DNA from 3 places in the Blautia sp. OF09-25XD genome. Region 1 is predicted to be linked to each of the others. Evidence: predicted binding sites of a transcription regulator. Region 1 holds the regulator's gene; each other region holds the start of a gene.

Region 1 (10,336 bases):
AGACTCTCCAGCACGCCGGGATAGCACATGCAGATTGCACCCAGCTTTCCTCTGCGGTTGCTGACCAGGTAAAACTGTTCCGCCAGCGGACCAAGCTCGAACAGGGGAAACGTTACTCCGTACTCCTCTTTCAAATACACCATAAGGCTGTCTGTGCGCACCGGCAGATCCCGCAGGGTGTTCTCCCAGGCACGGGCATCCAGCTCCTCCGCCGAAATTCCCCACAGCTCCCGGTGCGTCTCGTGGATCAGAATTGTCGCATCCGGCACGCGGTTTCCCCGCATCTGGTAATAGTACACGACCGCGAGATCGAGAAATTTTCTGTGCGGAACTTCGGAGAGCAGCGTACGGTTTTTCTCCGCATGAATGAGCTCGCAGTAGATCTGCGGCGCAGCATTTTTCCAGTTGGTAAAAAAGGCAGCTTTCTCCGGTCTTCTCGCCTCCGCTTCCACTTTCCGGTACTGCTCCAGTACCTTTTCTGCAATCTGAGAAAGCGGCACGCCCTGCAGACAGCATTCATACAGAAGCTCCACGTAGATCGTCGGTGCAATCCAGTCCTTCTTTCTGCTGATGACAAACGCCTCTTTTTCGATACCGTTCAGCTTCTGCACCGATTCTACCTTCACCTCAAAATCATCGCCGGCTTTTCTTTTCAGCAGCGCGGCAAGCTGCTCTTTGAACATCTGATAGTCCATTTTTTCCCACCTTTCCTGTTTGATTGCCTTTTGTATTTTTGCTTTACGGAACAAAAAAAGCTCCGGAAAACACAACTTAAAAACCTCTGTACAGATCTGTATATGCCAGAGATTCGTTGGTTCGCGGAACTTCGAACGATGAGAAAAACGGGCCCGGGCTGCTTCCGACAGCCTTTATCAGCCATTTTTCAGACGAATATTCTATTTATTTAGAAAACCGTGTCCGCCACAAAGAAAGTTGTGACGGACAACGGCGGGAACATTCTTACTTATACACGGGACAGATATTCACCTGTTCTGGTATCAATTTTGATTTTGTCTCCCTGGTTTACGAACAGCGGAACGCTTACGGTAGCACCAGTCTCAACGGTAGCCGGTTTGGAAGCACCCTGTGCAGTATCTCCCTTGAAGCCTGGCTCAGTCTCGGTGATCTCAAGCTCTACAAACAGAGGCGGCTCGATTGCGAATACATTTCCGTTGTAGGAACATACTTTAACCATTTCGTTTTCTTTTACAAATTTCAGAGCATCTCCGATGGTCTCTTCGTTCAGAGCGATCTGCTCATAGTTTTCTACGTTCATGAAGTAGAATAAATCGCCATCGCTGTACAGATACTGCATGTCTACACGCTCGATACGAGCCTGCGGGAATTTCTCGGTCGGACGGAAGGTACGCTCTACTACACCACCGTTGATGACATTTTTTAATTTTGTTCTTACGAATGCAGCTCCTTTACCAGGTTTTACATGCTGAAATTCAAGAATCTGAACGACCTGACCATCGATCTCGAGGGTAACGCCGTTTCTAAAATCTCCTGCTGAAATCATTCTGATTTTTCCTCCTTAACATAGTACGATGCGCCAAATGCGCACCATAGGCTTATCTTATAATATAATATTTTTCCCGATTTTTCAACTGTTTTTTTTCGTAATCCTGCCGCGGGCCAGATCACGCTCATAAAAGAACAGTACAATGTGCTCCAGATACCGTTTCAGAACGATCTGAATTTCCTCTTTCGGATCGATCGGCTCGGTCAGAATATTGTAAAGTCCGGTCCGTTTTGCACCGTACACATCGGTGAAAAGCTGATCCCCGACAAAGACCGCCTGCTCCTCTTTGATCCCCATTCTCCGGCATGCCTCCTGGTAGTTTTTCACCGAAGGCTTGTGCGCATTTTCGATATAGATAGAACCGACCGCATCGGCAAACGGAGCCACACGCGGTTTCTGATTGTTGGAAAGCAGACAGGTGGAAAAGCCAGTCTCCCGAAGAGACGCAAAGAACGCAGCCGCCTCCTTCGTCGCCGGCGCACCGTGCGGAACAAGCGTATTATCGATATCAAAAATCACGCCCCGGTATCCTTTCCGGTACAGATCCGCGTAATCGATCGTATAGGCACTTTTTTCTCTCCGGTCCGGGTAAAACATCCGCATCAGTATAGTTCCCCGGTTCTTCTGGTTTTTTCCACTCATCTTCTTTCTCCAATCCTCTTTTCGTTTATACAGTAACTTTATTCTTCTTTCAGAAACTCCTGCAGAGCCTCAAAATTTGCTTTCATCTGGTCATAGCCGTGCTGGTAAAATTCCCGCAGCTTCTCCTCGTCCTTTTCGAGACGCGATACCGCCGGTATCTCCGGGCGGATCACAAAGACGGAGCCTTCTTCTTCCCATTTTTCGATGCATTCGAGTACCTGGTTATAATGTTTCGCGCGGTTTACAAGCGCACGCACGAGATTCGGGTATTTGCGGAATGCCGCCACATACAGCTCCCAGCCTCTCGTTCCCTCTTTTTTGCGGTAACCGAAATTCCGTGTCAGAATAATGACATTTTTTCGGTGTCCCGTCTTTAAGGAACGGATAATCGGGATCGAATCGGCAACACCGCCGTCGACGTACTCGTTTCCGTCGATCTCCACCATCGGGCAGGCGATCGGCATGCTCGATGATGCACGGCCAATTGCAAGCAGACGTTCTTTATTTTCGCGGTCATCCAGATATTCCGCGCGTCCCGTCTCACAGTTTGTCACAACCAGCTCACACGTCTGCGGCGATGCAAAATACGTATCAAAATCAAATGGAAAAATCTCATACGGATACCGTTCGAACACCATATCCATGTCGAGCAGTGCTTTTTTCTCAACGATTGTCTTGATATTCTTATTGACGTAGCGGTTTTTCTCATCCGTGACAATCATACAGTCCCTCGTTCTGCCAATCTGGCGCGATACATAGTCCAGCGCATTGCAGGCTCCGGCGGAAACGCCGATCACATGAGGGATATAATACTCCTGCTCCATCAGAAAGTCCAGCGCTCCTGCTGTAAAGACGCCGCGATTGGCCCCTCCTTCCAATATGACTGCTCCGGATTTTGTTATGCTGTAATTTTTTGTCTCATTCATTCTCCTGCACTCTCCTATTTTTCACAATGACACATTACTTCCTGCACAGAGCAATGCCGGAGCAGATCGGAAAATCCCGACACGCTCCGGCCCTTCTGCCTGTTTTATCTGTTTTCCAGCGGAACATAGTCCACTTCATCTTTGACACTCTTGTACGCCGGGCGGATGATCTTGTCGGTGTTGATCAGTTCCTCCATCCGGTGTGCACTCCAGCCGACGATACGCGCGCAGGCGAACATCGGGGTGTAGAGCTCCAGCGGAAGATCCAGCATGCTGTAAACGAAGCCGCTGTAGAAGTCGACGTTTGCGGATACACCTTTGTAAATATGGCGCTCCTCGCCGATGATCTTCGGAGCCAGTTCCTCGACCATAGCGTACAGCCGGTAATCTTTCTCTCTGTGTTTTTCTTTTGCCAGCTGCTCAACGAAGGTCTTGAAGATGCGCGCACGCGGGTCGGAAATGGAGTAAACCGCATGGCCCATACCGTAAATCAGACCTTTCTGGTCGAACGCCTCTTTGTGCAGCAGCTTTCTTAAGTAATTCGATACTTCTTCCTCATCCGTCCAGTCTTTGACGTGTGACTTCATATCGTCGAACATCCGCACAACCTTGATGTTTGCACCGCCGTGCTTCGGTCCCTTTAAGGAGCCGAGCGCCGCTGCAATTGCGGAGTACGTATCGGTTCCGGAAGAAGAAACAACATGTGTTGTAAAGGTTGAGTTGTTACCGCCGCCGTGCTCCATGTGGAGGACGAGGGCAAGATCGAGGATCTTCGCCTCCAGCGGGGTGTATTTCTGATCCGGGCGGAGCATCAGCAGAATGTTTTCTGCGGTGGAAAGCTTCTTCGACGGATTGTGGATATATAAACTTTTTCCCTTGATATAATGGTTGTACGCCTGATAGCCATAGACGGACAGCATCGGGAAAACAGAAATCAGGTTAATGCACTGGCGAAGCACATTCGGAAGGGAGGTATCATCTGCGTGGTTGTCGTACGCGTACAGGGTCAGAACGCTTCGGGACAGAGTGTTCATCATGTCCTTGGTCGGCGCTTTCATAACAACGTCACGCACAAAGTTCTTCGGCAGGGACTGCTGCTGTTTTAAAATCGTCTTAAAATGCTTAAGCTGCTCTTCATTCGGCAGATTTCCAAACAGGAGCAGATAAGCGACTTCTTCAAATCCCATACGGTTTTCACTCAAAAATCCCTGGGTCAGTTTTTCCACGTTGATGCCGCGGTAGTACAGACGTCCGTCACACGGTGTTTTGACGCCGTCAATGATATCCGAAGACACAACGTTTGAAATCTGTGTCAGTCCCGCAAGGACGCCAACGCCGTTGACATCGCGCAGTCCGCGTTTTACATCGTATTGCCCATACAGCGAAACATCCATTTTGGAGTTATCCAGACAGATGTTTGTCAGTTCCTCTATTTCCGGTGTTACTTTCATGCTAAAAGCCATATGCATTCCCCTTTCTCTTCTCTTTTTTTACTCACTTTCGCTCATTATAGCATTAAACCAAGGGATTCGTATACTGAAATTTTTATAAACATTCGAAAAATTTTCGTAAGATTTTGTCTCACAAAAGGTATCAGGCTTCTGTTTTACATGCATCGAAGGCTTGATCCAGTGCGTCCAGGAAATCTCCCATCACGTAATACAGCGTCTCAAACCGCAGATAATCGAGGACGTTTTCATCCCACATAAACTTCAGCACCGGCGGGAATTCCTCATCGGACTCCCAGAACTGGAAGACGAGCGGCAGAAACGGAAAGACATGAAAAACAAAAGCAGCGTCTCCCGGGAAATATGGTTTTCCGCCAAGGGAAACGCATGCTTTTTTCAGCTGTTCCACATGCCCGTCATACCGTGCGGCGCGGCTGTCGTGAACGCCGGACGCAATCGTGCGGCCTTTGATCGTTCCCTTTAAGGAATTGGTACGCGCATACGTGCCGGCGAGCACAATCTCCTTCTTTCCGCAGCAGAGCAGGTCGAAAATCGTCAGCGTCTCATTGAAACTGCCCTGATGTACATGAAGAAAATGGTCTTTTGATCCCTCTACAACGCCGGTATGGCGGTTCACTCTCCATTCTTCAAAAAGATACGGCACATAGAAATAATCGCCATCAAACGCAAAGCCATACTTTCCTTCGATCTCCTTCTGATCGTATGTCAGAAAACGTTCCTGCATCTGATCACGCATTTTAATATAGTTCGACACTTCCATTTTTTTGCCTCCCGCTATTTGTCGAGCATCTTTTTCAGCTCGTCCATGAACGTGTTGACGTCCTTGAACTCACGGTAAATCGACGCAAAGCGGACGTACGCCACCTGATCCAGGTCTTTTAAGTAATGCATGACCTTCTCTCCGATCACAGAGCTTGGAATCTCGCGTTCCTCGCCGTTGAAAAGCTCCGTCTCCACCTTGTTGACCATCTCGTTGATCTTCTCGGCGGACACCGGCCGTTTGTGGCAGGCGCGCAGGATACCGGTCTCGATTTTCGAGCGGTCATACTGCTCGCGGTTCATATCTTTTTTGATGACGATCAAAGGGATCGTCTCCACTTTTTCGTATGTCGTAAAGCGTCTGCCGCAGACATCGCACATCCGGCGGCGGCGGATCGCATTGCTGTCTTCAATCGGGCGTGAATCCACAACCCGGGTATTATCCTGATTACAAAATGGACATCTCATATCTTTCGTCCTCGTTTCTAAATAAGTATTTCGGAAAGTTTTCTACTTTTACAGTATACGCATTTTTCCGTGAAATTCAAGTCAACTGCAGCAACATTTTCGCATATGTTTTTCCATAGGAATCAGTAAAAAGGAGCACCGCATGCGCGTTGTAGATCTCCGCCAGAAAGAAGTTATCAATATCTGCACCTGCAAAACGCTCGGCTGTCCGATTGATGTGGAATTCAATCCAAAAACGGGACATCTTACCGGACTCGTTCTTCCGGGTCCTGTGAAATTCTGCGGCTTTTTCTGCCACGGCGAGGATTTTGTGATCCCATGGGACCGCATCTGCCAGATCGGCAACGATATCATTCTCGTCGAAATTCCGGAAAAAGAGAAAAAACAGCCCTGATCAACGGATATGAAAACCGAATTCCGATTCCAGCGGAATCTTCGTCCATTTTGCATCCGTGATTTCGATGTAGCTGGAGGTGCGGATCCTTTTGATCATCTCCGTGATCGTCTCCTCATCACCCTGCACCTCCATCTCCACCGTCTCATCCCAGCAGTTTCTCACCCAGCCTGTCAGCCCGAGCTGGTAGGCAGCATAATACGCCCGGTAACGGAACCCCACGCCCTGCACCTGGCCGTAGAAAATCACATGGTACCGGATTTCTTCTTTTTCGTCTCTTCTGTCTCGTTTCGCTGTCTCGTTCATATTTCTCTGCCTCCCAACAGTCATTGCCTAAAATTCGTCTGCCGTCGCACAGTACAGCGGAAGCGGGAACCAGTCGGATGGAATGTTCTTCCAGATTTCAGATGGAACCTTGCTTCCCTTACTTGCCAGCGGTGAAAGAAGCAGTTCCTGCGCCTGCTCCCGGTTGAGTACATCTGCCCCCGGATGGGCTTCCCGTGTCACGGTCACAGTTCCATCTTTTACCGTCACGGTCAGCGGCTGTCCCTCCAGTACGGCAGACCACGTTCCATCGCTGATGCCCATCGTCTCTGCTTTCATGGTCAGCATTGCCTCGATGACGTCTGCAAATTGGAAAATACGGTACATCGCGGAACCGCAGCGCTCTTTTGTGAAGCTTTCGCAGACTTCCGATAACGCTGCTGCTTTTCCGGTCTCATACACCGGAATGGAAATGAAAAGAGAGTCAAGCGCATTTTCTTTTAAATAAGCGGCAAGTGCAGGAACGAAATCCTGTTCCTCCAACACTTCTGCTTCCACAACCTGGTTTCCGCCGCAAAGTGCCAGATATCCGATCCGCTCACCGTTTTTCCAGATTGCAATTGCCTGCTCGCCGAACGTTTTCAGGCAGGCTTTCACATCCTCTCTTACCACGTAAAGCGGTTTTTCCTCATTCAGCTTCTTTGCAAAGGCTGCCGCCTCTTCGTCCGCTTCGCCGTTTTCCGGAAACAGCGGCGCAAAGGTGTAAGCGGAGAGTTCCCCGTTTTTCCAGGTATGGCGCACATTTGCCACATCCAGGTAAAACGTGTATTTTTCACTTCCCGGCGTAAAGCCAAAGTAGGCATACCGCTGTCTCTGGCCGTCCAGTGCCAGAAGATCACACGTTCCTTCCAGATCCGTAATCCAGTCGCCAAGAAGACGCTTCATGTGGCCTTCGCCCCTTGCCTTTGGATGCACGGAAACGCTTCCCACATATCCTGCGCGGAGCAGCTTACCCCCTGCTGCCATTTGCTGCGGAAGCACCGCAATCTCGGCCCGGAGTCTGCCGTTTTCCGCAACAGCGACGCGGTGGATCCGTGCCATTTCCGGTCCTGCCTGATAAACCCTTGGAATTAACTGCTCAAAGTCGTGCGGACGGTGTGCCGTGCTGAACACGTAGTTTGCAAGTTCGATGCAGTCCTCCCACTCTTCCGGCTTTGCAAGTCTGTACTCTGTCATAATGTAAAAACCTCCTGATCCTAAAAACCCTTTTGTTTTTGCTCTTCTTTTTCTCTATCCTAACGGATTTTTGTCCTTTTGTCACGAAAATTCCGAACAAATTGCAATATTTTTGCTATATCTGGTAAAAAAAAGAAACGCGCCCGGAAATTTTCATTCCAGGCGCGTTTCCCTTTTCTCAACGTTTCCTGTTTTACTGGATTCCTTTTACGGTGTAATCCTGTGCCTCTACGGCTGTTTTCAGCACATCGTCTGATACCGGAGCTGTCAGTGTTACAACGGCTGTTCCTTTTTCATGGCTTACTTCTGCGGATGCAACACCCTCGATTGCCTCAAGTGTTTTCTTCACTCTTGCCTCGCAGTGGCCGCACATCATGCCCTCGATTGTCATGGTTTTTACCATTCCCTGTTCTGTTGTCATGTTCAGATCCTCCTTTAGAATTTCGTTTTTGATTCTTTTATCTTTTGACGCGTCGTGCATCCGAAACAGATTCAGACGCAGGGCGTTTGTCACAACGCAGAAGCTCGAAAGGCTCATCGCCGCCGCACCGAACATCGGGTTCAGCTTCCAGCCGAACAGCGGGATCCATACGCCCGCAGCCAGCGGAATACCGATGATATTGTAAATGAAGGCCCAGAACAAATTCTCGTGAATGTTCCTGAGGGTCGCACGGCTTAAGCGGATCGCTGCCGGTACATCGGAGAGGCGGCTCTTCATCAGGACAACGTCTGCCGCATCGATCGCGATATCGGTTCCTGCTCCGATGGCAATACCGATATCCGCACTGGTCAGAGCCGGTGCATCGTTGATGCCGTCTCCTACCATCGCTACTTTTCCTTTTTCTTTCAGGCGGCTGATGACCGCTTCTTTTCCATCCGGCAGAACGCCTGCGATGACTTCGTCCACACCTGCCTCAGCGCCGATGGCACGCGCGGTGCGCTCATTGTCTCCGGTCAGCATCACGACACGGATTCCCATATTCTGCAGCTCTTTCACCGCACGCGGGCTGTCCTCTTTGATGACATCCGCAACCGCGATCATACCGAGCATCTTTCCGTCTTCACTGAAGAACAGCGGTGTCTTTCCTTCTTCGGAAAGTTTTGCTGCCTGCTCTTCCATCTGTTTCGAGAGAACCGCTTTTTTCGTAATCAGTGCGCGGTTGCCTCCGCAGAGCTCTTTTCCGTTCCGTTTTGCCACAAGGCCGTTTCCAGGAAGCGCAGAGAAATCACTGACTTCTTCGCGGGCCAGGCCTTTTTCCTCTGCAAGTGCAAGAATCGCACGGGCCAGCGGATGCTCACTTTTCTGCTCCAGTGCAAAGGCACCTTTTAAAAGCTCCTCCTCACTTACACCGTCCGCCGGGACAAGATCGGTTACCTGCGGCTCTCCGCTTGTGATGGTTCCAGTCTTATCGAGTGCAACGATCTGTGTTTTTCCTGTCTCCTCGAGAGAAACTGCGGTTTTGAACATCGTTCCGTGTTTTGCTCCCATTCCGTTTCCGACCATGATCGCAACCGGTGTTGCAAGGCCGAGCGCACACGGGCAGCTGATAACGAGAACGGAAATACCTCTTGCAAGAGCAAAGCTGACGCTCTCTCCTGCAAACAGCCAGATCACAATCGTAGCAAGTGCAATGCAGATAACGGCCGGCACAAAAATACCGGAAACTTTATCGGCCACTTTGGCGATCGGCGCTTTTGTCGCTGCCGCATCGCTGACCATCTGAATGATCTGGGAGAGTGTTGTGTCTTCTCCGACTCTCGTCGCCTCACAGGTCAGGAAACCGGACTGGTTTAAGGTCGCCGCCGATACGCGGTCGCCGGCCTCTTTATCCACCGGAATACTCTCGCCAGTCAGCGCGGATTCGTTGACGGCACTCGTTCCCTCCAGGACAACGCCGTCCACCGGAATATTTTCGCCCGGGCGGACGATGAAATGATCGCCCTTTTTCACCTGATCAATGCCGACTTCCACTTCTTTTCCGTCTCTTAAGAGAACGGCGGTCTTCGGAGCCAGCTTCATCAGACTCTTTAACGCATCGGTCGTTTTTCCTTTGGAAATCGACTCCAGCATTTTTCCGACGGTAATCAGGGTCAGAATCATGGCTGCGGACTCGAAGTAAAATTCATGCATATAGCTCATGACTGCATCCATGTCCCCCTGTACCTGCGCTCCCGTCATGGCAAACAGGGCGTAGACGCTGTATACAAACGATGCGGTAGAACCAAGCGCTACCAGCGTGTCCATGTTCGGTGCTTTATGCCAGAGACTCTTGAAACCGCTGATAAAGAATTTCTGGTTGATGACCATGACCGCAATGGTAAGCAGGAGCTGTACCAGTCCCATTGCGATGTGATTTCCTTCAAAGAATTTCGGCAGCGGCCATCCCCACATCATATGGCCCATGGAGAAATACATGAGCGGAATCAAAAGAAGAACGGAGCTCAACAGACGGCGTTTCATGACCGGTGTTTCCTTGTCTTTCAGCATCTCTTCGTATTCTGCTGTGGAAGCCGACTGTGATGTGCTTCCCTTCTCGCCTTTTTTCGACGCACCGTAGCCTGCATTTTCCACGGCGGCAATAATCTCTGCCGGGGAGGCCGTTCCCTCCACGCCCATGGAATTTGTCAGAAGGCTGACTGCGCAGGATGTGAC
Region 2 (10,336 bases), on a different contig from region 1:
ACAGGAGCATGATGTGGATGAAGTTATGCCGATCTCCATGGCAGGATTCGTGCTTGGAAACACCTTAAGTGACAACGGCGGTGTTACAAGAGGTGTCTGCGTCGTTGATGAAAACGGAAATCTGACTGGTGTCAACGAGACGAAAAACATCGTAAAGACCGCAGAGGGCGCAGGCGTTGAAAAAGAAGACGGAACGGTTGATCCGATCGACAAAAACTCCCTTGTTTCCATGAACATGTGGGGACTGCAGCCGGAGTTCATTGATCTTCTGGAGAAAGGCTTTGTTGAATTCCTTTCTGCACAGAAAGAGGGAGATGTAAAAGGCGAGTACCTCCTTCCGATCTACATCGACGAGCTGCTGCACGCAGGAAAAGCAGAAGTAAAAGTTCTTCCGACCGACGCAGAGTGGTTCGGCGTAACGTATCAGGAAGACAAAGCTTCCGTAACAGAAGCATTCCGCAAACTGATTGCGGACGGCGTATACAGCGAGAAGCTGTACGACTAATTACGATATTTTGTTATTTGAGTGAATAACCAGAAAAAGCGTGTTTGAATGATTGCAAAAAATTTCAGACACGCTTTCTGCCCGAAAGGGGAAAGGAGCATACCATGGGTAAATATTTTGGAACAGATGGATTTCGCGGAGAAGCAAACATTGATCTGACGGTTGAGCATGCATATAAAGTGGGAAGATTCCTCGGATGGTATTTCGGAAAAGACCACAAAGCACAGATCGTCATTGGAAAAGACACCAGACGCTCCAGCTACATGTTCGAATATTCGCTGGTAGCAGGACTGACCGCATCGGGAGCAGACGCTTATCTGCTGCATGTAACGACCACCCCGAGCGTTTCCTATGTTGTCCGTACCGAAAACTTTGACTGCGGAATTATGATCTCCGCCAGCCACAACCCGTTCTATGACAACGGAATCAAAGTGATCAACGGCCTGGGACAGAAACTGGAAGCCGACATCGAAGCGCAGATCGAAGCCTACATCGACGACGGAACACCGAAGATCCCGTTCGCAACGAGAGAAGACATCGGACGTACCGTGGATTTTGCAGCCGGAAGGAACCGCTACATTGGACACCTGATCTCGATTCCGACAAAATCCTTTAAAAACATGAGAGTCGGACTCGACTGCTCCAACGGAAGTGCCTCTTCCGTAGCCAAGAGCGTGTTTGATGCCATCGGCGCCAAGACATATGTGATCCACAACGAGCCGGACGGAACAAACATCAACTGCGGCTGTGGTTCCACCCACATCGAAGAGCTTCAGAAATATGTAAGAGAGAAACACCTCGATGTCGGATTTGCCTACGACGGAGACGCAGACCGCTGCATCGCTGTCGATGAGCTGGGAAATGTGGTAGACGGAGACCTGATCATGTATGTCTGCGGTAAATACTTAAAAGAAAAAGGCCAGTTAAACGGAGATACGATCGTGACCACGATCATGTCAAACCTCGGTCTTTACAAAGCGTGTGACCGCGCCGGTATCCGGTATGAGAAGACGGCAGTCGGCGACAAATACGTGTGCGAGAACATGATGGCAAACGGCTATTCTCTCGGCGGAGAGCAGTCCGGCCACATCATTTTCAGCAAGCACGCGACGACCGGTGACGGAATCCTGACCTCCCTGATGGTGATGGAAGTGCTGATAGATAAGAAACTCCCGCTCAGCACCCTGACAGCCGAGGTAGTGATTTACCCGCAGCTCTTAAAGAATGTCCGCGTGGCAAACAAAGCAGCTGCAAAGGCCAACCCGGCAGTACAGAAAGCAGTAGAAGACGTAGCAGAGGCCCTGGGCGATGACGGACGCATCCTCGTAAGAGAGAGCGGCACCGAGCCGGTGATCCGTGTCATGGTGGAAGCACCGGACGACGCAACGTGTGCAAAATACGTAGACCAGGTTGTTTCTGTGATGCATAAAGAAGGACTTGTGACAGAATGAAAAAAAGACTGGTAATCTTTTTTCTGGCGGCGGCAATGGTGCTTGGCGGCTGTGAAAATAAAAATTCAAAGCTTTATAAAAAGGGCATCGAGGCGCTCGAACAGAAGGACTACGTAACGTCGATTGCGATGCTGGAGGGAGCCGTAAAGGCAGGCGACCGACTGGCGGAGAGCTACCGGTCGCTCGGCATCGCTTATCTGAAAAGCCAGGAGTATGACAAGGCAAAAGAGGCTTTCAAGAGCAGTCTTTCGAGCATGAAGCACAAAGACGCGGAGTTTTCGCGCGATGTCATGTATTACGAGGCGGAAACCTGCGTACAGGCCGGAGATCTGGATGGAGCCATTGAGATCTGCACCAATATTCAGGAAGAAAAGGCAGATGCCGATGCGCTGTTCCTTAGGGGACGCGCGTACTTCCTGCAGAAGAATTACGAGCAGGCGAAGGTGGATTTTGATGCGGCAGTGGAGACGAAGGAGAGCTATCAGCTCTGCTTTGACATTTACGAGCTGTATCAGGAGAGCAGTATGAAGGCGGACGGAGACCGTTACCTCGAAGCGGCAGTGAAGATTGAGCCGAAAACGACCGAGGATTATTATAATATCGGCTGTGCATACTACTATCTGGAGGAGCAGGACGAGGCGGTCAAAGCGTTCTCGAAGGCAATGAAGGACGGCAGCAGCGCGGCGATGGAAATGCTCGGCGAGGTTTACCTTTCCAATGGTCAGAACGACGAGGCGAAAGCACTGTTTTCTTCGTATCTTTCGACAGATGGCTTTGCGGCGGCAGCCAACAACGGGCTGGCGCTCTGCGCACTTGCGGAAAACGACACGGACAGTGCACTCTCGTATATCGAGGAAGGACTCAAAACGGCGGAGGATTCCGACCGGGAAAATCTGCTGTTCAACCAGATTGTATCCTATGAAAAACGGGCGGATTTTGATACCGCGAAGTCGCTGATGGCGGATTTTCTGGCAGCATACCCGGAAAACACCGCGGCGCAGCGGGAAAATACGTTTCTCCAGAACCGATAACAGACGGAGGAAGTTGAATTGTTTGATTTAAGAGAAGAACAGGAGCGCGTGATTCTGGTCGGCGTACAGGAAAACGGCGGCGCAAACGCAGAAGAATCGCTCGACGAGCTGGCGGAACTGGCCAGCACCGCCGGTGCGAAGGTGGAGGGCCGCCTGGTGCAGGTGCGAGAGGCCATTCATCCGGGAACGTACATCGGAAAAGGAAAATTAGAGGAGTTGAAAATTCTGGTGCGCGCCTGCGATGCGACGGGCATCATCTGCGACGATGAGCTCTCCTCGATCCAGTTAAAAGGGCTGGAGGAAGCACTGGAATGCAAGATCATGGACCGTACGCTTTTGATCCTGGATATCTTTGCGGCGCGCGCCGTGAGCAGCGAGGGTAAAATCCAGGTTGAGCTGGCCCAGTTAAAGTACCGTGCGTCCCGACTTTCCGGCCTTGGCACATCGCTTTCCCGTCTCGGCGGCGGAATCGGTACGAGAGGACCGGGAGAGAAAAAGCTGGAAACCGACCGGCGCCTGATCCGCACGCGTATTACGCAGTTAAAACGTGAGCTTGAGGAAGTACGCCAGCACAGAGAGCTCCTTCGTGAAGGCAGAAAACGTTCCAAAATCCCGGTAGCGGCGCTCGTAGGCTATACGTCAGCGGGAAAGAGCAGTCTTTTAAATGCACTGACAGGATCGGAAATTCTGGCAGATGCAATGCTGTTTTCCACGCTGGATACGACGACGCGGTCACTGACCCTTCCGGATGGACAGGAAATCCTGCTGACCGATACGGTTGGATTTATCAATAAGCTGCCACATCATCTGATCGATGCATTCCGCAGTACGCTGGAGGAAGCACGGTATGCCGACTATATTCTCCACGTTGTGGATACGTCAAATCCGCAGATGGAGCTGCAGATGCAGGTCGTGTACGATACGCTGCGGGAACTGAAAGTTGAGGACAAAAAGATCGTCACCCTGCTGAACAAGCAGGATAAGCTTCTCGCCCCGATGGTTGTAAAAGATTTCCGGGCAGACGCGAGCCTTGCGGTCTCTGCCAAAACAGGACAGGGACTCGAAGACCTCAAAAATTTACTCTCCTCGTGGATGATGGAGGGAAAAATCTATATCGAGCGCCTCTATCCGTACGATAAGGCGGGAACGATTTCACTGATCCGCGGATACGGAATTCTGCTCGAAGAAGAATATCTGCCGGAAGGCATCCGCGTAAAAGCCTATGTACCGAAGGATATCTATCCGAGGGTATAGAGGTATGGCAAGCGGGCTTAAAAACGGCAGTACATCCCTTTAAGCGCCGTACAGCGCCGAAAAATGGAAGGGACAGAATACAAGTAAAAGTACCATATCTAGTGATGTTAGAAAATTTCACACTAGATATGGTACTTTTTACTATTGACGGGAGAAACATGCTCTGCTATCATATGGTTCAGACACTGCAAAGAGTGGAACCTTAAAAAGGCCTTGCAGAAACGGTTGAATTAACAGGAGGGATTCCATGTTTCAGGTAGAAAAGAGAGACGGAACGATTGCAGAGTTCCAGATGAAAAAGATTACCGATGCGATTGGAAAAGCATTCGGCGCAAAAGATATGCAGTTCAGCGATGACATGCTTCAGATGCTGGCACTGCGCGTAACAGCGGACTTTCAGTCCAAGATCAAAGACGGAAAAATTTCAGTGGAGGCAATTCAGGACAGCGTGGAGAACGTGCTGATCCAGTGCGGCTACGCAGAAGTGGCAAAAGCTTACATTCTGTACCGCAAGCAGAGGGAAAAAATCCGCAACATGAAATCGACGATCGTAGACTACAAAGAGATCGTGGACAGCTACGTAAAAGTAGAGGACTGGCGTGTCAAAGAGAATTCGACCGTAACGTATTCTGTCGGCGGTCTGATCTTAAGCAATTCCGGCGCGATCACAGCCAACTACTGGTTATCAGAGATTTATGATGACGAGATCGCCGAGGCACACCGCAACGCGGATATTCACATCCACGACCTGTCGATGCTGACCGGCTACTGTGCAGGATGGTCGTTAAAACAGCTCATCAAAGAAGGACTTGGCGGCATCAACGGAAAGATTACTTCTTCTCCGGCAAGACATCTTTCGGTTCTGTGCAACCAGATGGTCAACTTCCTCGGCATTATGCAGAACGAGTGGGCAGGTGCGCAGGCATTTTCTTCATTTGATACGTATCTGGCGCCGTTCGTCAAAGTGGACAACTTAAGCTACGGCGAAGTGAAGAAGTGCATCGAGGCGTTTATCTACGGCGTCAACACACCGAGCCGCTGGGGAAGCCAGGCACCGTTCTCCAACATCACACTCGACTGGACCGTACCGGATGACCTCGCGGAGCTTCCGGCGATCGTCGGCGGCAAGGAGATGGACTTCAAGTACAAAGACTGTAAAAAAGAGATGGATATGGTCAACAAAGCGTTCATCGAGACGATGATCGAGGGAGATGCCAACGGAAGAGGCTTCCAGTACCCGATCCCGACCTACTCCATCACATCCGATTTTGACTGGTCCGATACGGAGAATAACCGTCTGCTGTTCGAAATGACTGCAAAATACGGTACCCCGTACTTCTCCAACTACATCAACAGCGATATGAAACCAAGCGACGTGCGCTCCATGTGCTGCCGTCTCCGCCTGGATCTGCGTGAGCTTCGAAAGAAAACCGGCGGATTCTTCGGTTCCGGCGAGAGCACCGGATCGGTCGGCGTTGTCACCATCAATATGCCGCGTATCGCATATCAGTCCAAAGATGAGAAAGAGTTCTACCGCCGTCTCGATCATATGATGGATATTGCCGCACGTTCGTTAAAGACGAAACGTGAGGTCATTACCCGCCTCCTGGACGAGGGACTGTATCCATATACGAAACGGTACCTTGGAACGTTTGAGAACCACTTCTCAACCATCGGTCTGATCGGTATGAACGAGGCCGGCTTAAATGCCGCATGGCTCGGAAAGGGTCTGGAGGATCCGAAGACACAGCAGTTTACGAAAGAAGTTCTGAACCATATGAGAGAGCGTCTTTCTGATTACCAGGAGGAGTACGGCGATCTGTACAACCTTGAGGCAACTCCGGCGGAGTCGACCGCATACCGTCTGGCAAAACACGACCGTGCAAAATGGCCGGATATCAAGACCGCAGGCCATGAGGGAGATACCCCGTACTACACCAACAGCTCCCATCTGCCGGTGGACTATACCGAGGATATTTTCTCTGCGCTTGATATTCAGGATGATCTGCAGACGCTGTACACCTCGGGAACTGTCTTCCATGCGTTCCTTGGCGAAAAACTGCCGGACTGGAAAGCAGCAGCTTCCCTTGTGCGGAAGATTGCAGAGAACTACAAACTGCCGTACTACACGCTGTCCCCGACGTATTCTGTCTGTGCGAACGACGGCTATCTCGCCGGCGAGCACTTTACATGTCCGATCTGCGGAAAAGAGGCAGAGGTTTACAGCCGTATCACGGGATATTACCGTCCGGTCAAGAACTGGAACGACGGAAAACGCCAGGAGTACAAGAACAGAACTGTATATGATATCATCCACTCCAAATCGCCGGAGCAGAAAATGAAATCGTACGGTGCAGCAGAGAAACTGGCAGAGCAGGCCGCTGGAAAAGAAGAGCCGAAAGCCGCTGCAGCAGCAGATAAAATCGAGGAAGACGGCATGTACCTGTTCACGACAAGCACCTGCCCGAACTGCAAAATGGCAAAAGAAATGCTCGCCGAGGAGCAGTATGAGGTGATCGACGCAGAGCGTCACCCGGATCTTGCCGCACAGTACGGCATCATGCAGGCACCGACTCTTCTCGTTGTGGAGGACGGCCAGGCGCAGAAGATTGTGAATGCTTCCAATATCCAGAAATATGTGGATGAATATCTCTCCTAAATCTGTGCGCATATAGTTGCAGGAAAGAACAAACAGAGTTATAATAGGAAAAAGTGATACCCTCGCCCGGGCATCCCGGGTGGGGGTATTATTATGGCGCTGAGCACAGCAGAAATCGGCCCGGTGGACCGGTTTCACTTACAGAAGGGAGAAAAATTATGGGATACAGCCAGGACACAATCTGTGTACAGGGAGGATGGCAGCCGAAAAACGGTGAGCCGCGTGTACTTCCGATTTACCAGAGCACAACATTCAAATATGCAACCAGCGAGGAAATGGGAAAACTGTTCGATCTGGAGGAGGAGGGATATTTCTATTCCCGTCTGCAGAACCCGACGAACGACGTCGTAGCACAGAAAATCTGCGATCTGGAGGGCGGCGTGGCAGCCATGCTCACATCTTCCGGCCAGGCGGCAACGATGCTTGCTGTTACCAACATCTGTGAGGCAGGCGACCACGTTGTCTGCGCGGCAAAGGTTTACGGAGGAACCTCCAACCTGCTCGCCGTTACCTTAAAACGATTCGGCATCGAGACTACTCTCGTGGACCAGGATGCGCCGGCAGAGGAGCTGGAAAAAGCATTCCAGCCGAACACCAAAGCTGTCTTTGCCGAGACGATTTCCAACCCGGCAGGTGTTGTACTTGACATTGACAAGTTTGTTAAACTTGCACATGAGCACGGCGTTCCGATGATCTGCGACAACACCTTTGCAACCCCGATCAACTGCCGTCCGTTCGAGTTCGGTGTAGATATTGTCACCCATTCCACCACAAAATACATGGACGGCCATGCAATGGCGCTCGGCGGAGCGATTGTCGATTCCGGAAACTTCGACTGGGATGCGCATGCAGACAAATTCCCGGGCCTTACTACACCGGACGAATCGTACCACGGCGTGATTTATACGCAGAAATTCGGTAAAAAAGCGTATATCACAAAAGCAACCGCGCAGCTGATGCGTGATATGGGAGCGTGCCAGTCCCCGCAGAATGCATTCCTGACGAATGTCGGTCTGGAGACCCTGCACCTGCGCGTGGAGCGCCACTGCAGAAATGCCGAGAAAGTGGCAGAGTTCCTGAAAAATCATCCGAAGGTAGCGTGGGTTGAGTACGCAGGCCTTGCAGACAGCAAATACCATGCACTGGCAGAAAAATATATGCCGAACGGAACGTGCGGCGTTCTCTGCTTCGGACCGAAGGGCGGAAGAGACGGTGCGATGCGTTTTACGAACGGCCTGAAAATGGTAGCAATTGTAACACACGTTGCCGATGCAAGAAGCTGCGTTCTGCACCCGGCAAGCCATACCCACCGCCAGCTGAACGATCAGCAGCTCATCGAAGCCGGTGTTCTGCCGGATCTGATCCGTCTGTCAGTCGGCATCGAGGATGTGAACGATATCATTGCAGACCTTGATCAGGCGCTTGCGAACGTATAAAGATACAAAAAACAGGATGTGAAAAGGAGCGTATTGGTAAAATGGAAGAAATGGCAAAGAAACGCGTAAAAGATTCTGAGACAGAGCAGTCGTATCTTCTGATGCACCGCCATATCAACGGCTATGGCCGTCTGTTCGGCGGCCAGCTGGTCGCGTGGATCGATGAGCTTGCCGGTCTGGTGGGACGCCGCCACTGCGGCCACGAAATAACCACCGCGTGCATCGACAATCTGAACTTCAAGCATCCTGCTTTTCTGAACGACACCGTCGTACTGGTCGGAAGGGTGACGTATGTCGGACGCACTTCAATGGAGGTGCGCGTCGACACGTACGTGGAAGAGCTTGCGACCGGCATTCGGAAAATGATCAACCGTGCCTACGTGGTGATGGTGGCCATCGACGAGAACGGCCGCGCACTTCCCGTCCCGGGCCTGATTCTGGAATCCCCGGAGCAGGAAGCTGAGTGGGAGGGCGGAAAACGCCGCTATGAACTGCGAAAAGAGCGTCACAGAGAGGGGTTCTAAGTTGACGTTCACCCGCACATTTGCAGAATCCACCGGGGCGTTTACCGGAGCTGTCTTCGTGCATTCTGAAAATTTCATTTAAAAAAATCCCGCCGTGTCCCTTGACAGGCGGGATTTTCCATGTTAAGGTAAAGGCAGTTATACGACTGACGGAAGTGGAAATGACCACAGGGAGTATAGCGTGAGAAGAGGCCGACCGTCTGGGCAGAAGAATGCTTGGGGGAGTGGGTCTGTTTTTTTATCCAAAAACAGAAAATCCCATTCCAGCCACCTTGAAAAGGAGATCAGAAGATGAAAAAAGTATCACTGGAACAGGAATTAAAAGGAAATGCATATCCAGGAAGAGGAATTGTGATCGGCAGATCCAAAGACGGCACAAAAGCCGTTGCCGGATACTTTATTATGGGCAGAAGCCAGAACAGCCGCAACCGTGTCTTTGTTGAGGAGGGTGAGGGAATCCGCACACAGGCGTTTGATCCGTCGAAGCTGGAAGATCCGAGCCTGATCATCTACGCACCGGTACGCGTTCTGGGAAATGATACGATCGTAACAAACGGAGACCAGACCGATACCGTATACGAAGGACTGGAGCAGGGAAAAACGTTTGAGGTATCCCTTCGAAGCAGAGAGTTTGAGCCGGATGCACCGAACTACACTCCTCGTATTTCCGGTGTGATGCACGTAGAGAACGGAACGTACGGCTACCAGATGTCGATCTTAAAGAGCAATAACGGCGATCCGTCCCAGTGCAACCGCTACACCTTCTCCTATGATAACTGTGTAGCAGGGGAAGGCCATTTCATCCACACCTACATGCACGACGGCAATCCGCTGCCAAGCTTTGAGGGTGAGCCAAAACTGGTCGAGATTCCGGATGACATCGATGCCTTCACCGAACTGCTCTGGAGCAGCTTAAACGAGGACAACAAGGTGTCCCTCTTCACACGCTATATCGACATTGCAACCGGCAAGTATGAGACAAGAATCGTGAATAAAAATAAATAAGAAATCGAGTGTTTTGCGAAAGGAGAAAATCATGAAAGAATTAGCGTTAAAATACGGATGCAACCCGAACCAGAAACCTTCCAGAATTTACATGGATGATGACAGAGATCTTCCGATCGAAGTATTAAGCGGCCGTCCGGGCTATATCAATTTTCTGGATGCCTTCAATGGCTGGCAGCTGGTACGTGAGCTGAAAGCAGCCACCGGTCTTCCGGCAGCAACTTCCTTCAAGCACGTTTCCCCGGCAGGTGCAGCCGTAGGTCTTCCGCTGGACGAGATCCTGCGTAAAATTTACTGGGTAGACGATATGGGAGAGCTTTCTACGTTAGCATGCGCTTATGCAAGAGCCAGAGGCGCAGACCGTATGTCTTCTTTCGGCGACTTTATCGCACTTTCTGATGTCTGCGACAAAGACACCGCATCCCTGATCAAACGCGAGGTTTCTGACGGTGTCATCGCTCCGGGATTTAC
Region 3 (10,336 bases), on a different contig from region 1:
AAGACAAAAAAATCTCCTTCGATGGAGCATTCGATGATCTGGACTACAAAGCTCTGGTAAAAGACGAAATCGACTTTGCAATTCTTCCGTCTGAGTTCCTTCCGGGAAATGCAAAAGATGAGGAAGATGCTGATGCAGCCGACGAGACCGCAGATACCAAAGCTGAGGATCAGAAGGACGATAAAGACGATAAGACAACGGATGAGAAAGCCGACGAAGGCAAGACTCCGGAAGAACTTCTGAAAGAGGAAAATGAGCGTCTGTCCGACACCGCAGAGCGTCTGGCAACCCTGACCATTCCGATGCTGGTTGACCGTTCCGCAGACGAGAAGACCGATCTTGCGAAAGCAGAGTGGCTGAAAGTCTACGGCGTGATCTTCGGATGCGAGGATCAGGCAAACGAGCTGTTCCAGCAGATGGTAAAGGCAGAAGAGAATAAATAAGTACAATAATTTGCAGCAAAAAATGAGAAAGGGCTGCTGCCGTATGGCAGCGGCTTTTTCTTTAAGAAAGGAATATCAAATGACAGGAAAAAACGAAAGAAAGCTGAAAAAATGGGCTGCATTTTTTCTTGCAGCAGCGATGTCACTGACGGCCTGCGGCAGCACCGCATCAACGGGAAGCAGCACATCGTCCGCGTCGGGAATTTCAGCAGTTTCTGAGAGCAGCACATCCACAGCATCCGCAGCAGACGTTTCCGAAAGCCAGACGGAGAGCACATCCGTCTCGGAAAGTACGGCTGAAAGTGAAAGCACCTCCGAAGCCACTGCTGCGAGCAGCACCTCCGGGAGTGATACCGCATCCGCCGATGGTTTCGCAACGACAGACGATGTCAGCGACGCACCGGACATCACCGGAATCACCATCGAGAGCAAGATGGTCCTGAATTACGCCGAGTGCTTTAACGTATACTACTGCACAGACGGCTATAAACTGATCGATGTCAAAGACGGCGCGCAGTATCTGCTCGTCCCGGACGGAAAAGAGGCGCCGGATGACCTCGATTCCGACGTAATTGTAATCCATCAGCCGCTGGAACGCATCTACATGGCAGCAACCTCTCCGATGGCGTTGTTCGATGCCATCGACTCCCTCGATACGATTCGTCTCTCCGGTGAAACCGCAGACAACTGGTACGTACAGGATGCCGTTGACGCGATGAATGCCGGAACGATGATCTTCGCCGGAAAATACAGTGAGCCGGATTACGAACTTCTGGTCAGTGAGAACTGTGATCTGGCCATTGAATCCACGATGATCCTCCATTCCCCGAGGTACAGGAGATGATCGAGATGCTCGATATTCCGGTCTTCATCGACCGTTCCAGCTACGAATCCCAGCCTCTTGGCAGAACCGAATGGATCAAACTCTACGGTGCCATGCTGGACAAAGAGGAGGAGGCAGCCGACTTCTTTGCAAGTCAGGCAAGTGTTGTGGAAAATCTGAAGGATTTCCAGAATACCGAAAAAACGGTCGCTTTCTTCTATATTAATACGAGCGGAGCTGCCGTTGTGCGGAACCCGGAGGACTATATTTCCAACATGATCGAGCTTGGCGGTGCGCGCAACGCCTTCCGTGATCTCCAGGACGACAGCGGAAAAACATCCGTGCCGATCACGATGGAGCAGTTCTACGATACGGCCGAAGATGCGGACTACCTGATCTACAACGCAAGCATCGATTCCACCGTCAAAACCCTGGACGACCTGCTGGCAAAGGATTCTATGTTTGCCGATTACAAAGCAGTCAAAGAGGGCAATGTCTGGACAACCGAGAAATCGATGTATCAGGCAACCGATAAAATTGCACAGTTTACCAACGACATTAACCTTCTGGTAACGGGCGGCGATCCGGATCAGATGGTATTCTTAAGAAAATTATCCTGATGGAGGAACGTATGTCAGAGAAAAAAAATATGACAGGAAAAGAGAACAGTTTCCATATGGAAAACTTCCGGCGCCGTTCGCGGTATGCCGCTGTGTTCCTGGTGCTGATTCTGGCGTTCGCCGCCATCACCGTGTTGAATATCAATTCCGGAAACGTAAATATTTCGATTCCGGAAATTTTCCGGATTCTGCTGCGGCGGACCGGAGAGGGGAAAGAGTACAATATTATCTGGAAAATCCGCCTTCCGCGTATTCTGATGGCGGCAATCCTGGGCGGTGCTCTGTCCCTGTCGGGCTTCCTTTTACAGACTTTCTTTGAAAACCCGATTGCCGGTCCGTTTGTTCTTGGAATTTCCTCGGGAGCCAAAATGGTCGTGGCGCTGACCATGATCTTTTATCTGGAGTGGGCGCGCAATATCACATCTTACACGATGATTGTTGCAGCATTCTTAGGATCCCTTCTCTCCGTCGGCTTCATTCTGCTGATGTCCCGACGGATCAAAAATATGGCAGGACTTCTCGTCGGCGGTATTATGATCGGTTACATCTGCTCGGCGGTCACGGATTTTGTTGTCACTTTCGCGGAGGATTCCGATATCGTCAACCTCCACGGCTGGTCACAGGGAAGCTTCTCCGGCATGAGCTGGAGCAACGTAGCGATCTCTGCGGCTGTGATCGGCATCACCTTTGTCATCACGTTCCTGATGGCAAAACCGATCGGTGCATACCAGCTCGGTGAGGCGTATGCGCAGAGCATGGGTGTCAACATCAAAGTATTCCGCATCGCGCTGATTCTGCTTTCGAGTATTCTCTCCGCATGCGTCACCGCATTTGCCGGTCCGATTTCGTTTGTCGGCATTGCCGTCCCGTTCCTCGTTAAACAGAGCCTCGGCACATCGCGTCCGCTCGTCGTAATCCCGGGAACGTTCCTCGGCGGAGCCGTCTTCTGTATGATGTGCGACCTGATCGCGCGTATGGCGTTTGCACCGCTGGAGCTGTCCATCAGTACGGTCACATCGATCTTTGGTGCGCCGGTCGTTATTTTCATGATGCTGCGCCGGAAAAGGGGGTAAGAGAATATGAATGAATATTATTTTCATCTGGACCACCTGACGGTCGGCTATGATAAGAAGCCGCTGATCAAAGATATCTGCATCGGCATCGAAAAAGGCGAGATCGTTACGCTGATCGGACCGAACGGTTCCGGTAAATCAACGATTCTGAAAAGTATCACCCGCCAGTTAAAGCTGGTCGGTGGAAATGTGGAGTTTGACGGGAAAAACCTGCATGAGCTTTCGTTCCGCGAGTTGTCCACGAAGATGGCCGTTGTGCTGACGGAGCGCATGAAGCCGGAGCTGATGACCTGCCACGATATCGTGGCAACGGGCCGCTATCCGTACACCGGACGGCTCGGCATGCTGACCCGCGAGGATGAGGAGAAGGTCGAGAAGGCGATGCGCGCCGTTCATGCCGAAGAGCTCGGCGGCCGCGATTTCAACGCTATCAGCGACGGCCAGCGCCAGAGAGTGCTTCTTGCGCGTGCGATCTGTCAGGAGCCGGAGGTCATCATCCTCGACGAGCCGACTTCTTTCCTCGATATCCGCCACAAGCTGGAACTGCTCGCGATTCTGCGCCGCATGGCAAAGGAGAAGGGCATCACCGTCATCATGTCGCTGCATGAGATCGATCTGGCACAGAAAATTTCAGATAAGATCATCTGCGTCAAGGGCGATGCTATTTCCCATTTCGGCGCACCGGAGACAATTTTCCGCGAGGATATCATCCGCGAACTGTACGAGATTGACAATGGTTCGTTTGACCCGTGCTTCGGAAGCATCGAGCTGCCACGGCCGGAGGGAACACCGCGCGTCTTTGTCCTCGCAGGCGGCGGAACGGGAATCCCGGTGTTCCGGAAACTGCAGAAGGAAAATGTTCCGTTTGCGGCAGGCGTCCTGTATACGAACGATATCGATTACCAGCTCGCCCGCATTCTGGCGATGGAGACGGTAACCGAAGTACCGTTCCAGGAGATCAGCGACGAGGCATTTGCCCGTGCCTGCGAGCTGATGAAGAGCTGTGAACGTGTCATCGACACCGGCGTCCCGGTGGGCATGTGCAACCGCCGGATCGAAGAGCTGAGGGCAGAAGCAAAGCGGCCTGGAAAGCTGGCAGAGTAAAACAAAGAAAAATCCAATCAAAATCTCCTGTCTGGGAACGAAACAATTGTTTTCCGAACAGGAGATTTTCTTTTTGCAGCCATTGTAAAAACAGCAAAAGAACACGAAAAATGTAATATTAAATTGTACGAAAAATTCACACAATTCAAGCCAAAAACAAACAGAGATTGACACTTAAAAAGTCAAGTGCTTTGTAAAATCTTTTGGCGAAATAACGGTTTTCTCTGTTATAACCAAAACACGCGTTCTGATTTCGCAAGATTTAAACACATGCTTTCCACACCGTTTTTTGTGGATAATGTGGATAACTCGGTGTATAACTTGTTTTTAGGCATGTTTTCGGTGGTTAACTATGTGGATAACTTGTGGACGAGATGTTTATAAAATTGGCCCGTGTGGAAAAACCCCGGTTTCTTTGTGCAATTTCGACAAAAAGAGGTTTTAAAGTTTTGCACGACTGACATGAAAGGTTTTTCAGATTTCAGAAAATACGGGAAAACAAAAAAAGCAGGCAGTTCTCCGTACAATACGAAGAATGCCTGCTTTTGCTGTATTCTATTTGAAAGAAGCCATCAGTGGCTGATCAGATATTTCTCTACCGAAGTCACACAGTTCGCGCCGTCGGCGGCTGCTGTGATGATCTGACGGAGCTGCTTCGTGCGGACATCGCCTGCGGCGAACACGCCCGGCACGCTCGTCACACCGTCCTCGCCGGCTTTGATGTAGCCAGCCTCATCGGTTTCTACGGTGCCTGCGATCAGTGCGGAGACCGGAACGATGCCGACGGCAATAAACACGCCGTCCACCGCGATCTCACCGGCTTCCCCTGCCTTTTTGTTCGTTACCTTCACGCCGGACACCATCTCGTTTCCCTCGATGGAATCCACAACCGTATCCCACACCATTTCCACATTCGGCAGTGCCAGCAGTGCATCCTGGAGAACACCGGCTGCCCGCAGTTCATCGCGGCGGTGGATCACGTAAACCTTTTTGCACGTTCTGGCAAGGAAAATCGCATCCTCCACGGCGACATCGCCGCCGCCGATAACGGCAACGGTTTTGTCTTTGAAAAATGCGCCGTCACACGTTGCACAGTAAGAGACGCCCATGCCGGAGAGCTCCTTTTCACCAGGTACATTTAACGCGCGGTGCTCCGCACCGGTTGCAAGAATGACCGTTTTGGCATGATACTCATTTTTTCTCGTGCGGACAATCTTGATCTCTTCGTCAAGAACAAGCTCCTTCACACGCTCGCGGGAAAATTCCGCGCCCATTTTTTCAGCGTGTGCGCGCAGCGTGCTTCCGAGATCCATGCCGCTGATGCCCGGAAGGCCGGGATAGTTGTCTACTTCATAGGTATTCAGCACCTGGCCGCCGCTTGCAAAGTTTGCCTCAATCGTAAGAGAGGAGAGCTTTGCGCGTTTCGCATAAATCGCGGCAGAAAGACCCGCCGGGCCGGAGCCGATGATGATAACGTCGTATAAGTTTTCCATAAAAATCCTCGTTTTCGTCTGTAGTAAGCTGCCATGCAGCCATTTTTTTGAAAGTATCGTTACGGAGCCGGTGTTTCGGACGGTTCCTGACTGTCGGAAACGGAAGATGAATCTTCCGCGGAAGTTTTTTTGGCTTCTTCTTCCGGCGCTTCCGGCTGGTTGTGAACCACCTTGATGCTGCGTACCAGCTTCAGATCGTTGTCGATGCCGATTTCCGTGTAGTCCAGCTTTTCGTCATCACTATAGAATGTGTAGAGTGTCAGGTTACTATCCTCTTTTTCCGTTTTTTCTGATTTGGCATCCCCTGCCTTCGCCAGAAAATCGCTCTCGGAAGTGCCGAGCGTGATGCCGTTTGTGATTGAAATCGGAATCTTTGTCGTATCGAGATCGCCGTACAGCGAAGTAACGAAACAGTTGCGCACTGTCGTCGCCTCCGCGCCGTAATTATGTACGGTGCAGTAAAGTTTCTGACCGCCCTTTTCCAGCGTGACGTAGCCGTATTTTCCGTTTAAAACGGCCGTATCGGACTCTTTCGTATTGACGGTCCAGTCGTGGTCCAGAAGTTCACTGACCGGAACGGGAAGATGATAGAGTACATCGTCAAAGCGGACGGTCCAGTCGTTGATTTTACTGCTGTCGGCTTCCGGTGCCTGGTAGGCCTCCACTTCCGGTGTTGTGGCATCGCTGACACCATCGAGCGCTTCTGCATCAGCCGTGGTCGTAAAGTTCTGCATATCGAGGGAATACAGAATTCCCGTTTCGTTATCGAAGCCGAGCGTGATCGTCTGGTACAGCCCGTACTCATACGTGAACTGCACAGAGGTATCGGCCTCATAACGGTCCTTTGGCGCACCGTAGATGCTTTCCACATCCTCCATCAGCGACTGCTGCAGGGTGACGCCGTTCGGCAGGCCGACATAGATATTCTGGCCCTCAGCGGTCGAGGTGTCGATGTGAATGCCTCCGATCAGGCATTCCGCCACTGGCTTTGCCGTGGTATCCGGATTGGCAATATCGACGGTAATCTGGTTTCCGTCCTTTTCAAAACTTTCGCCCTCTGAGAAGGATTCCGGCTGGATTTCCTTCGTGTCGTCGCCGCTGTAGACCCAGCCAAGCGCTGTAAAATCCGCGTAGGATTCCGGAATTTCGTATGTATCGCCCCAGATGGCAAGCTGAAAACTGTTCAGGTTCTTCGAGAGATCCACATCGTATTCCGGAATCTCATCGGAATCGCCGGAGGCCGCCAGATTGTCTTCGGGGTCGTCATCGTCGGTACTCTGACTGATGGTTGTGATCGGAATCGTTTCTGTTTTCTTTCCGCAGCCGCTCGTTCCCACGAGGAAAGCGGCAAATACTGCTGTTAAAACCCAACGGTATTTTTTCATCAAAACCTCCTCATAATAAATGGTTAAAAATATTTGAAAGTTGCTTCATGTAAGTAACGATATCAGTTCCCCCTATTCTATCACATTCCGCTTCGTTTTCCAATGTCTGAAGCGGATTTGAGAAAAATGGTTTTTCAAAAGCGCGGTACGGAATACATATTTAGTAAGGAACTGGAAAGGGCAGAAGTCTGGGAGGAGGCTGTGTATGCGTTTTACAAAAATGCAGGGCTGCGGAAATGATTATATCTATGTAAATGCCATGGAGGAGCGGGTGGAGAGTCCGGGACGGCTGGCAAAAGCGGTAAGTGACCGCCATTTCGGCATCGGCGCGGACGGGCTGATTCTGATCGGGGCATCCAAAACAGCAGATTTTTCGATGGAAATGTACAACGCCGACGGCTCGAAGGGCGCGATGTGCGGCAACGGCATCCGCTGTGTGGGAAAATACGTGTACGAGCATGGGCTGACGAGAAAAACGACGCTGACTATCGAAACCGGCAGCGGAAACCGTGTGATTCATCTGCAGACGGGGGAGAATCTGAATGAGATCTGTCAGGTGACAGTGGAGATGGGAACGCCGGAATTCCGCGCCGCACAGATCCCCGTTGTTTCTCTGGGGGAATATGTGCTGGAGCATAAAATTACCGTGTGCGGGGAAAATTATACGATGACCTGCCTTTCGATGGGAAATCCGCATGCGGTGATTCCGGTGGAAGATGTGGAAAAAATATCCATTGCAAAGACCGGTTCCGCTTTTGAACACCTTTCCTGCTTCCCGGACCGTATCAATACAGAGTTTATCCAGATTTTAGATCAACACACAATAAAAATGAGAGTCTGGGAACGTGGGAGCGGTGAAACGCTGTCCTGCGGAACGGGAGCGTGTGCGGCAGCCGTCGCGGCGATGGTTTCCGGCTGTGTTTCGGAGGGAGAAACTGCCGTAGAACTGCGCGGCGGCAGGCTTTTCGTTACATGGGACCGGACGAAAAATAAGGTCCTTCTGACCGGCCCGGCCGAGACCGTTTTTGAAGGAACGCTTGCAGAACGAATTTGAAAAATGCAGATTTCTGTCTGCACGAAAGAGCAGTATGCAATATTCTGAAAATAAAAACTTACAGGAAATGCCTTTTCTTTTTAAAAGAAACATGCTACAATATGTGGTACCCGCTACAAGAAAAGGGTGGGGGACACACAAGATATAGTGTTTGATTTGGAGGACACCACAATGGTTTATATTATCAAAAAGGACGGCACCAAAGAAGAATTCGACGCGCAGAAGATCGTCCGTGCCGTAAATAAATCCGCACAGAGAATCCTGTATACCTTCTCACAGCAGGAGATTGACTTTATCTGTAAGTTCGCAACCGAGCACGTATATTCCCTTGGAAAGACCGAAATTCCGATCAGCGATATGCACAATATCGTGGAGGGAGCACTCGAAAAAGTAAACCCGGCTGTGGCAAAAAGCTACCGCGATTACCGCAATTACAAAACTGATTTTATCCATATGATGGACGAGGTCTACACGAAGAGCCAGTCCATCCGCTACATCGGCGACAAGAGCAATGCCAACACCGACAGCGCCCTCGTTGCAACGAAGCGAAGCCTGATTTTCAACGAGCTGAACAAAGAGCTGTACCGCAAGTTCTTCATGAACCGCAACGAGCTGCAGGCCTGTAAGGACGGCTACATCTACATCCACGACCAGTCCGCACGTCTCGATACCATGAACTGCTGTCTGTTCGATGTCGGAAACGTTTTAAAAGGCGGCTTCGAGATGGGAAATGTCTGGTACAACGAGCCGAAGACACTCGACACTGCATTTGATGTCATGGGCGATATCGTCCTCAGCACCGCTGCACAGCAGTACGGCGGCTTTACTGTGCCGGAGGTGGACAAGATCCTTGCTCCGTACGCACAGAAGAGCTACGATTACTACGTAAAAGAGTTCCTGAAATATACCGACGCATCCTGGGAGGGTGCACAGGAGAAAGCCATCGAGTATGCGATCGACAAAGTAAGAAGAGAGTGTGATCAGGGATGGCAGGGAATTGAGTATAAGCTGAACACTGTTGGATCTTCCCGCGGTGATTATCCGTTCGTTACCGTGACCCTCGGCCTTGGAACGAGCATGTTCGAGAAGATGATTTCCATCTCCCTTCTCGAGGTCCACAAAAACGGACAGGGCAAGAAGGGCCACAAAAAGCCGGTGCTCTTCCCGAAAATTGTCTTCTTATATGACAAGGCAATTCACGGAGAGGGCGGCATCGCAGAAGATGTCTTTGAGGCAGGACTTGACTGTTCCTCTAAAACCATGTATCCGGACTGGCTGTCGATGAGCGGCGAGGGCTACATCGCCGAGATGTACAAGAAATACAAGAGAGTCATCAGCCCGATGGGATGCCGTGCTTTCCTTAGCCCGTGGTACGAGCGCGGAGGCATGGAGCCGGCAGATGAGAACGACAAACCGGTCTTTGTCGGACGTTTCAACATCGGAGCCGTTTCCCTTCATCTTCCGATGATCCTGGCAAAATCCCGTTCCGAGAACCGCGATTTCCATGAAGTGCTCGACTTCTACCTCGAGATGATCCGCGATCTGCACAAACGGACCTACGATTACCTCGGCGAGATGCGTGCATCCACGAACCCGCTGGCTTACTGCGAGGGAGGTTTCTACGGCGGCCACTTAAAACCGTCCGACAAGATCCGCCCGCTGTTAAAGCCGATGACCGCATCGTTCGGTATCACGGCGCTGAACGAGCTGCAGGAGCTGTACAACGGAAAATCTCTTGTTGAGGACGGACAGTTCGCACTCGACACGCTGAAATATATCAACGACAAGGTTGCCGAGTTTAAGAAAGAGGACGGCATCCTCTATGCGATCTACGGCACACCGGCAGAATCCCTGTGCGGCCTGCAGATAGAGCAGTTCCGCAAACAGTACGGCATCGTCCGCAACGTTTCGGACCGCCCGTATGTGAGCAACAGTTTCCACTGCCACGTAACCGAGGACATCACCCCGATCCAGAAACAGGATCTCGAGGGACGTTTCTGGGAGCTCTGCAACGGCGGAAAAATCCAGTATGTGCGCTACCCGGTCGGCTACAACAAAGGTGCGATCAAGACCCTGATCGAGCGTGCAATGGAGCTCGGCTACTACGAGGGCGTCAACCTGTCCCTGGCTTACTGCGATGACTGCGGCCACCAGGAACTCGACATGGATGTCTGCCCGGTCTGCGGTTCCAAGAACCTGACGAAGATTGACCGTATGAACGGCTATCTTTCCTACAGCCGTGTCCATGGCGACACCCGTCTGAACGAGGCGAAGATGGCAGAAATTGCGGAAAGAAAATCCATGTAATCGTCCATGAAATAGTCAATGGAACAATCAATGG

What was found. Region 1 encodes NrdR, which represses ribonucleotide reductase genes. Its sites were predicted from a motif close to CACAANATNTTGTG; they were not measured.
Region 2: the regulator NrdR is predicted to act here: its motif matches at 4,362-4,375, upstream of DXA93_RS07530 (ribonucleoside triphosphate reductase).
Region 3: the regulator NrdR is predicted to act here: its motif matches at 8,132-8,145, upstream of nrdD (anaerobic ribonucleoside-triphosphate reductase).

What each region holds. Positions count from the first base shown of each region.
Region 1 covers NZ_QUMG01000001.1:34,265-44,600, reverse strand. The annotation lists gene DXA93_RS00280 (DUF5688 family protein) at 1-695, opposite strand, end outside; gene efp (elongation factor P) at 965-1,522, opposite strand; gene DXA93_RS00270 (YqeG family HAD IIIA-type phosphatase) at 1,607-2,131, opposite strand; gene DXA93_RS00265 (patatin-like phospholipase family protein) at 2,206-3,093, opposite strand; gene DXA93_RS00260 (citrate/2-methylcitrate synthase) at 3,198-4,556, opposite strand; gene DXA93_RS00255 (DUF3786 domain-containing protein) at 4,687-5,322, opposite strand; gene nrdR (transcriptional regulator NrdR) at 5,337-5,789, opposite strand; gene DXA93_RS00245 (YlmC/YmxH family sporulation protein) at 5,932-6,183, shown strand; gene DXA93_RS00240 (acylphosphatase) at 6,184-6,489, opposite strand; gene DXA93_RS00235 (GNAT family N-acetyltransferase) at 6,517-7,683, opposite strand; gene DXA93_RS00230 (heavy metal translocating P-type ATPase) at 7,877-10,336, opposite strand, start outside.
Region 2 covers NZ_QUMG01000007.1:42,371-52,706, forward strand. The annotation lists gene DXA93_RS07510 (nucleotidyltransferase family protein) at 1-505, shown strand, start outside; gene glmM (phosphoglucosamine mutase) at 610-1,956, shown strand; gene DXA93_RS07520 (tetratricopeptide repeat protein) at 1,953-2,987, shown strand; gene hflX (GTPase HflX) at 3,006-4,241, shown strand; gene DXA93_RS07530 (ribonucleoside triphosphate reductase) at 4,489-6,900, shown strand; gene DXA93_RS07535 (O-acetylhomoserine aminocarboxypropyltransferase/cysteine synthase family protein) at 7,059-8,336, shown strand; gene DXA93_RS07540 (acyl-CoA thioesterase) at 8,378-8,860, shown strand; ZMP/ZTP riboswitch at 8,993-9,073, shown strand; gene DXA93_RS07545 (IMP cyclohydrolase) at 9,152-9,865, shown strand; gene DXA93_RS07550 (phosphoribosylaminoimidazolecarboxamide formyltransferase) at 9,897-10,336, shown strand, end outside.
Region 3 covers NZ_QUMG01000002.1:237,545-247,880, forward strand. The annotation lists gene DXA93_RS03075 (hypothetical protein) at 1-443, shown strand, start outside; gene DXA93_RS18230 (ABC transporter substrate-binding protein) at 523-1,287, shown strand; gene DXA93_RS18235 (ABC transporter substrate-binding protein) at 1,293-1,886, shown strand; gene DXA93_RS03085 (FecCD family ABC transporter permease) at 1,898-2,959, shown strand; gene DXA93_RS03090 (ABC transporter ATP-binding protein) at 2,966-4,063, shown strand; gene trxB (thioredoxin-disulfide reductase) at 4,636-5,556, opposite strand; gene DXA93_RS03100 (hypothetical protein) at 5,616-6,941, opposite strand; gene dapF (diaminopimelate epimerase) at 7,147-7,995, shown strand; gene nrdD (anaerobic ribonucleoside-triphosphate reductase) at 8,167-10,302, shown strand.